DNA from 2 places in the Leucobacter komagatae genome. Region 2 is predicted to be linked to the other one. Evidence: predicted binding sites of a transcription regulator. Region 2 holds the regulator's gene; the other holds the start of a gene.

Region 1 (4,209 bases), 730 kb from region 2:
TTGGGGTTTTTGCGGCACCACTGGGGCACCAGTCGTACGCTGAGGGCATGACCTGGGAATCTCTTCTGCTGAAGTTCGACAGGCTTGCCGGTGGACGACAGGCCGGAGTTCGCATCGCCGAGGCCGACCGCACCCACCAAAGGACAAGGCGCGCCTTCGCGTGGATCTGGTGGCTGCTCGGCGTCGAAGTGCTGCTCGGGGTCGGCGCGGTCGCCGTCGCGCTCGTCCTCGCGAGCTCGGGTGCGCCCGTGCCGATCGCGGTGTGGGTTCGAACGGTCGTCGTGCTCGGGATGACGCTCACCCTCGGGTACTTCGCCTGGCGAGCGTCGGACGGATGGCGCTGGGCCTACCAGCGACTGCGACTGTTCTCGCAGATCTTCCCCGTGGTGACCCTCGTCATGGCTGCGATTCCCGGGCTCTACCCGGGCTGGATGGTCACCGAACAGATCCTCTTCAGCCTCGTCATGATCGGTATCGCAGACTTCCTCACCAGCGACCACATGCGCCACGCCTACGGGTCGATCGACCCCGGCGCCACTGCTGCAATCCGCTAGGGGCAGGCCGTGCCGCGCCCGAACCCGTGCGAGCGCCCCGGCCGGAGACCGGCCCTAGATCTGACCGATCGCCTCCCGCTTCTCGGCCTGGAAGCGGTCCTCGCGCCTACCGTAGGCCCAGTAGGGGGAGAGCGACAGCTGTGCGCGCTCGAGGTCACGCTCATCCGTGAAGTAGGGCCTGAGGGCCTTCATCGCTCCACGCTCGCCGTGCACGAAGACCTGCACGCGCCCGGGGCGCCACGGTGCAGCCCGGACAGCGTCAACAAGCACGGACGACGTGCCGGCCTCCGCAGCGCCGCGGAACAACCAGGTCACTGAGATTCCCAACGGTGCAGCAAGTTCGAGCACGTCGGCCTCGCCACCAACCTCAATGAAGCAGTCGCCAACTGCGTCGGCGGGCATTGCTTCGAGCGCCGAGGCGATCGCCGGGATCGCGGACTCGTCGCCCGCAAGCAGGTGCCAGTCTGCGCTCGGGTCTGGCGCGTAGCCACCGCCGATACCGCGCAGCACGACCGGGTCTCCAGGCTGGGCCGAGTCTGCCCAGGGGCCAGCCACGCCCTCGGTGCCGTGAACGACGAAGTCGATCCAGAGTTCGCCCGCCTCGTGGTCAACCCGCCGAACGGTGTAGGTGCGAGTTGAGGGAACGAGGTCAGCGCCGAGCTCATCGCGGAGCGCATCGAGGTCGTAGGGTGGCGCGATGTCACTGCCGGGCTGCCTGAAGAGCATCTTGCTGTAGGCGTCGGTGTGCCCGCCCGCGTCGACCTCAGCCATCGCTGGGCCGTGCGCCACAATGCGCACGAGGTGGGGGCTGAGCTGCACACGCTCCTTCACCTCGAGCACAATCTGGGGCCGAGCGGGGCGCTGGCGCGTAGCTGTAGCAGGAGCGGTCATGGTCTCTACCTCATTCATCTGATGATCTGTCCCAACCCTCAACCCTGGCACACTCTTGCAAAGTTCTCTAGGAGTCGGCCGAAAGCGAACATGCAGATTGTTTAGAACACACGTTCGAATCAAGGGCCCGAACCCGCTAAGCTGGGGGAGTGACTTCTCAGAGCAAAACACCTATCCGCTCCTCCGCGGCGCACGCGCACATCAGCGTTCAGGGCGCCAGGGTACACAACCTCAAGAACGTCGACCTGTCGATTCCCCGCGACTCGCTCGTCGTCTTCACCGGGCTCTCCGGGAGCGGGAAGTCGAGCCTCGCATTCGACACGATCTTCGCCGAGGGGCAGCGGCGCTATGTCGAGTCGCTGAGCGCCTACGCCCGGCAGTTTCTTGGCCAGGTCGATCGGCCCGACGTCGACTTCATCGAGGGCCTGAGCCCGGCGGTGTCGATTGACCAGAAGTCAACGAACCGCAATCCCCGCTCGACGGTCGGCACAATCACGGAGATCTACGACTACATGCGTCTGCTCTGGGCGCGCGTCGGTATCCCACACTGCGCGGTGTGCGGTGAGCGCATCGAGTCGCAGACCGTCCAGCAGATCGCTGACAGGCTCATGGAGCTCGAAGAGCGAACCCGGTTCCAGGTACTCGCACCTGTCGTGTCGAAGAAGAAGGGCGAGTTCGTCGACCTCTTCCAGGAGCTCGCCGCAACCGGTTACTCGCGCGCGATCGTCGATGGCGAGCTCATCCAGCTCAGTGACCCGCCCAAGCTCAAGAAGCAGATTAAGCACGACATCTCGGTCGTCATCGACCGACTCGTCGCGTCCCCGGATGGCCTCGGTCGTCTCACCGACTCGCTCGAGACGGCGCTCCGCCTCGCCGACGGCACGGTGCAGATCGATTTCGTCGACCGCGACGAGAAGGCCGACGACCGGGTGCAGGTCTTTTCCGAGCACCTTTCGTGCCCGAACCAGCACCCGGTGCAGCTCACCGAGATCGAACCGCGCACCTTCTCGTTCAACGCGCCGTTCGGCGCGTGCCCGACGTGTTCGGGCCTCGGCACGAGCATGTCGGTCGACGAAGACCTCGTGCTGGGTGACCCTGAGCTCTCCATCAGCGAGGGCGTCATCATCCCCTGGACGAGCCAGGGCAAGAGCCTGTACCAGTACTACGAGAAGCTTCTCGTAGGGCTTTCGAAAGACCTCGAGTTCTCGCTCAAGACTCCCTGGGGCGAGCTCGATGAATACGTGCGCGAAGCCGTGCTCCGCGGCAACGACTTCAAGGTCAACGTCCGCTGGAAGAACCGCTTCGGGCGCGAGGTGAAGTACACGAGCGGCTTCGAAGGGGTTATCCCGTTCATCGAGCGGCAGTACGCCGAGGCCGAGAGCGACAACCGGCGCGAGCGCTGGTCAGAGTTTCTGCGTGAAGTCCCCTGCCACGTCTGCAACGGCCAGCGGTTGAAGCCGGAGGTGCTCGCGGTCACCGTCGACGACGAGTCGATCGCGAGTGTCGGCGAGTTCAGCCTGCTCGACGCGAAGCACTTCTTCGACAGCGTTGAGCTCAGCGAGCGCGACGCGAAGATCGCCGCGCAAGTGCTGCGCGAGATCCGCCTTCGCTTCGACTTCCTCATCGAGGTCGGTCTTGGATACCTCACGCTCGCCCGCGCTGCTGGCACGCTCTCCGGCGGCGAAGCACAGCGCATCCGTCTCGCCACCCAGATCGGGTCTGGGCTGACCGGCGTGCTCTACGTGCTCGACGAGCCCTCGATCGGGCTGCACCAGCGCGACAATCGACGCCTCATCGAGACGCTCGTAAAGCTCCGTGACCTCGGCAACACGCTCATCGTTGTCGAGCACGACGAGGAGACCATCGAGGCCGCTGACTGGCTCGTCGACATCGGCCCGGGCGCTGGTGTTGAGGGCGGCACCGTCGTGCACTCGGGCCTGCTGCCCGCGCTGCGCGAGAACACGAACTCGGTCACGGGTGACTACCTCGCCGGCCGGCGAGCCATCGAGACCCCGAAGGGGCGCAGGCCGCTCGACAAGCACCGCGAACTGAAGGTCGTCGGCGCGCGCTCGAACAACCTCAAGAACGTCGACGCGACGTTCCCCCTCGGCGTGATGACCGCGGTCACCGGCGTCTCAGGGAGCGGCAAGTCGACGCTCGTGAACGACGTGCTGTACCGCGTGCTCGCCAACCAGCTCAACGGCGCCCGCATGGTTCCGGGCAAGCACACCCGCGTCACGGGACTCGAACACCTCGACAAGGTCGTCCATGTCGACCAGGCGCCGATCGGCCGCACCCCGCGCTCGAACCCGGCGACCTACACCGGCGTGTTCGACAAGATTCGCAACCTGTTCGCGGATACCCCGGAGGCGAAGACACGGGGGTACCTGCCCGGCAGGTTCAGCTTCAACGTCAAGGGCGGCCGCTGCGAGGCTTGCTCTGGCGACGGCACGCTGAAGATCGAGATGAACTTCCTTCCCGACGTCTACGTTGCCTGCGAGGTGTGCGGGGGCAACCGGTACAACCGCGAGACGCTGCAGGTGCGCTACAAGGGCAAGAACATCGCCGAGGTGCTCGAGATGCCGATCGCCGAGGCGGAGCAGTTCTTCGAGCCGATCTCATCGATCCACCGCTTCATGAAGACCCTCGTCGACGTCGGCCTCGGCTACGTCAGGCTCGGCCAGAGCGCGACGACGCTGTCAGGCGGTGAGGCCCAGCGCGTGAAGCTCGCGACCGAGCTGCAGAAACGCTCGAACGGGCGCAG
Region 2 (4,209 bases):
GAACTCCTTGTAGGCCTCGTCGACGATCAGAATGCCGTCGAAGGCGTCGTACGCGGCGCGCACCGTGTCGAGCGACATCGGGGTACCCGTCGGGTTGTTTGGCGCGCACAGCACGACGATGTCGGGCCGGTGCTCGGCGATGGCCGCGACCACGAGCTCGGGCGTCACCGCATAGTTGAGGTCGCGGGGCACGCCGATCCAGCCGGTATCCGTGCCGTCGGCGAGGAGCGGGTACATGGAGTAGGTCGGGGTGAAGCTCATGAGCGATCGCCCGGGGCCACCGAATGCCTGCAAGATCTGCTGGAGGACCTCGTTCGAACCGTTCGCAGCCCACACCTGTTCAGGGGCGAGACCGTAACCGAGGTACCCAGCGAGTGCTTCTCTGAGTTCCATGAACTCGCGGTCGGGGTACCTGTTGACGTTGCGAAGCGCGTCGGCAAGGGCCGCCGTCGCGTCGGCGATGAATGCTTCGGGGAGCGGATGCGTGTTCTCGTTCACATTGAGACTCACGGGGACCGCAGCCTGCGGCGCACCGTACGGGGACTTGCCAACGAGATTGTCACGGAGAGGAAGATCGCTCAATTCAGCCACACGACAAGTCTAGTCAGCGGAGCATCCCGGATGCGTACCGGGCGACCAAAGCCGACCTAGAGTTCTGACGCGGGGAAGGTCAGGTCGTTGCCCTCGAACCGCAGCGGAACCGCAATCGCATCACCGGCCTGCAGGTCAGACGCCTGCATCTGGTTGAGGCGCTGAATCTCAGCGACGACGTCGCGGGGGTCAGCGGTCGGCTCGAGGTCTGAAGCAATACTCCAGAGCGAATCACCCGACTGGGCAACGATGTACGGGAACTCTTGCGTGCTCTGGGAGCCGTTCGCGATCGCGCCAGGGGCAGCGATCGCCGCGACGACACCGAGCACCCCGGCGACAAGCACGGTAGCGAGGCCGCCGAAGACAACACGGCCGCGGCGCGTGAGCCGGAGCCGGGTGGAAGCAGACGATCGAGTGGCAGGCTCGTGGGCGCGGGTCGCATCAGTGCGGGGGCCGAACGTCGTCACGGTTGCTGTTGCAGTCATGAGGATTTCCTCTCTCGAGAGTGTTCGAACGAATTCGCTCGATTCGAACATCTTTTTCGAATATATCTTCGAGTCTTCGAAACCGCAACCCCGGACTTCGAACCAATATCACGCGAATCCGCGCGACACTCGAACGAATGTTTGCCTCGCCTCGAATATCCGGGCTAGGGTTTCGAACAGTGAGATCACCCAATCAGTGACCACCGACATTCACGCGGGCCGAGGTGAAAACACGCGAACATCACCCGCGAAACGGGCCCCACCACATTCGAGAGGACGAGCAATGAGCGAACTTGCCTCGGCGCCGCAGAAGCCGTTGACAGAGAAGCAACAGGCGATCCTCGAGTTCATTGCCCGCTCCGTTGAGACGCGCGGATACCCGCCGAGCATGCGCGAGATCGGCGACGCCGTCGGGCTCTCCTCACTCTCTAGCGTGACCCACCAACTGAGCCGACTCGAGCTTGGCGGATACATTCGGCGCGACCCCAACAGGCCCCGCGCCCTTGAAATCCTCGTTGAGCTTGCCGTCACGAGCAGCGCCGTCGCAGACGCGCAGGCAACGCAGGCGCAGGAGACCGCGTACGTACCACTCGTGGGGCAGATCGCCGCGGGCGTACCCATCACGGCAGACCAGCAGGTCGAGGAGGTTGTGCCACTTCCCCGCCAGCTGGTCGGCGACGGCCAACTCTTTATGCTGAAGGTCGTGGGCGACTCCATGATTGATGCCGCGATCTGCGACGGCGACTTCGTCGTGGTCAGGCAGCAGCGCGAGGCAGACAATGGTGACATTGTCGCGGCCATGCTCGAGGGCGAAGCAACTGTGAAGGTGTTCCGCCGCCGCGACGGCCACACCTGGCTCCTCCCCCGCAACAGCGCGTTCGAGCCCATCCTTGGCGACCACGCCGAGGTGCTCGGCAAGGTCGTCGCGGTCTTCCGCTCGGTCTAACTCGCGCCCCACAGCCCCGCCGACAGCAACAGCACGGCGGCACCGAAACTCCAGCAGCCCACCCAGGCCAGCCTCAAATCCATGAGGCGCCCAGGGTGGGCTGTTTTGATGTTCAGCACATGAGCTTGATTTATTGGACGGAGTCTATTTAACTGGTCGCATGCGTTTCCACCCCGCGCCTTCCCGTTCGACAGCGTCCCCCGAATTCAGCGCCGCGCCCAGTTTTGTCGTCGCAGGGCTCTCACCCAACCTGGTCACCTACTCCGCGGGGCTCGCACTCCAGCAGGAGGCAGCGGCGAGGCTTGAGGCCGGCGTGGACACCGGCACCGTGCTCGCGCTCGAACACGAGCCAGTCTTCACAGCCGGAAGACGAGCAGAGCGCAACGAGTACCCGAGCGACGGCACCCCCGTTGTTCCGGTGAACCGGGGCGGGCGGGTCACTTGGCACGGGCCGGGTCAGCTCGTCGTCTACCCGGTGATTCGCCTCACTCACGGATTCGGCGGAGCTGACCTCGTGCACGCGCTTGAGCGGGCGCTCATCGCCACCGCTGCCGAGTTCGGTGTCTCAGGCAACCTCATTGAGGGCCGCACCGGTGTGTGGGCGCTGCCCGCCGCGCCGGGACCTCTGGTGCCCGCCAAGTTCGCACAGATCGGAATCCATGTCGGTAGGCGAATCGTGAGCCACGGGCTCGCACTCAACTGCAACAACGATCTCTCGCCGTTCGACACGTTCACCCCGTGCGGCATCACCGATGCTGGCGTGGCCTCGCTCACCCAGCTCGCGGGCCGCACAATCACGCCTGCAGATGCGCTCCCCGCGCTACAGGTACACCTGGCCCCCGTTCTCGAGAGGTTTGCCGCATGACCGTCAAGATTCTGCCTTCAACCGGGGAACGCCCCGAGCCCGAGGAGCGGCGGCTGCTGCGGGTCGAAGCGAAGAACGCCGCCACACCGATCGAGCGAAAGCCCGAGTGGATCAAGACTCGCGCACGCACCGGGCCCGAATACCGCGCCGTGCAGCAGCTCGTGAAGTCGGAAGGCCTGCACACCGTCTGCGCGGAAGCGGGGTGCCCGAACATCTACGAGTGCTGGGAGGACCGCGAGGCCACCTTCCTCATCGGCGGGTCGATCTGCACGCGCCGATGTGATTTCTGCCAAATCACGTCAGGGAAGCCACTCCCCCTGGACCGCGACGAGCCGCGACGGGTCGCCGAGTCCGTGCGCACAATGGGTCTCCGCTACGCAACGATCACAGGGGTCACCCGTGACGACCTGCCTGACACTGGTGCGTGGCTGTACGCCGAGACAATTCGCCAGATCCACGCGCTAAACCCTGGCGCCGGTGTTGAAGTCCTCGCTGACGACCTCGGCGGGCGACCGGAAGACCTTGAGCAGGTGTTCGAAGCATCGCCCGAGGTGTTCGCGCACAACCTTGAGACGGTGCCCCGCATCTTCCGGCGGATCAGGCCAGGGTTCCGCTACGAGCGCTCACTTGGGGTGCTCGAGCGGGCCCGCGCCGCGGGAATGATCACGAAGTCAAACCTCATTCTCGGCATGGGCGAGACTAGCGCCGAGATCAGCTCGACGATGCGCGAACTTCGCGACGCGGGCTGCGATATCCTCACCCTCACCCAGTACCTCCGGCCGTCGAAGCTGCACCACCCGGTCGAACGTTGGGTTCGCCCGGAAGAGTTCGTTGACCTCACGAAAGAGGCTGAGGGGTTGGGCTTCAGCGGGGTGCTTGCGGGCCCGCTCGTGCGTTCTTCTTACCGGGCGGGCAGGCTGTGGGCTCAGGCAATGACCCGAAAAGGCAACGCGATCCCCGCGCAACTGCGGCACTTGGAGAAAGCAGCAGAGACCGCGGACCTGGCTTCGACGTTCCCGCAGGCCGTCGCGACCCTGTAGCTCAGCGGCGGCATCGGGCAGCGACGGCCACAGGGTGCGACGCCTACCGCGCAGGCAGCAGGTCGAGGTCAGCGAGCACGGCGAGCACCTGTTCGTGCCTGTTGAACGTGTACAGGTGAATCGAGGGCGCCCCACCCTCGAGCAGCTCCCGCGCGAGGCCGATCGTGTGTTCGACACCGAGCTCGGGCGCATACCCGCCAGCCTCCTCGAGCGCGCGTTCCAGGGCGGGAGGCGCGGGGCGGCCCGCGAGCGACGCGACCTTCCGAAGCTGCCCGCTTGTCG

The links. The regulator LexA, encoded in region 2, represses DNA repair genes until DNA is damaged. The targets are predictions, from matches to a motif close to TCGAACANNTGTTCGA.
Region 1: uvrA (excinuclease ABC subunit UvrA) is a predicted target of LexA. The motif match lies at 1,548-1,563, and genes of this name have one in related genera.

Annotation. Positions count from the first base shown of each region.
Region 1 is NZ_VFON01000001.1:505,387-509,595, reverse strand. Features, by position in the region: gene FB468_RS02300 (hypothetical protein) at 48-554, shown strand; gene FB468_RS02295 (siderophore-interacting protein) at 609-1,445, opposite strand; gene uvrA (excinuclease ABC subunit UvrA) at 1,595-4,209, shown strand, end outside.
Region 2 is NZ_VFON01000001.1:1,234,053-1,238,261, forward strand. Features, by position in the region: gene FB468_RS05720 (histidinol-phosphate transaminase) at 1-591, opposite strand, end outside; gene FB468_RS05725 (LysM peptidoglycan-binding domain-containing protein) at 648-1,076, opposite strand; gene lexA (transcriptional repressor LexA) at 1,360-2,022, shown strand; gene lipB (lipoyl(octanoyl) transferase LipB) at 2,183-2,887, shown strand; gene lipA (lipoyl synthase) at 2,884-3,927, shown strand; gene FB468_RS05745 (methylenetetrahydrofolate reductase) at 3,971-4,209, opposite strand, start outside.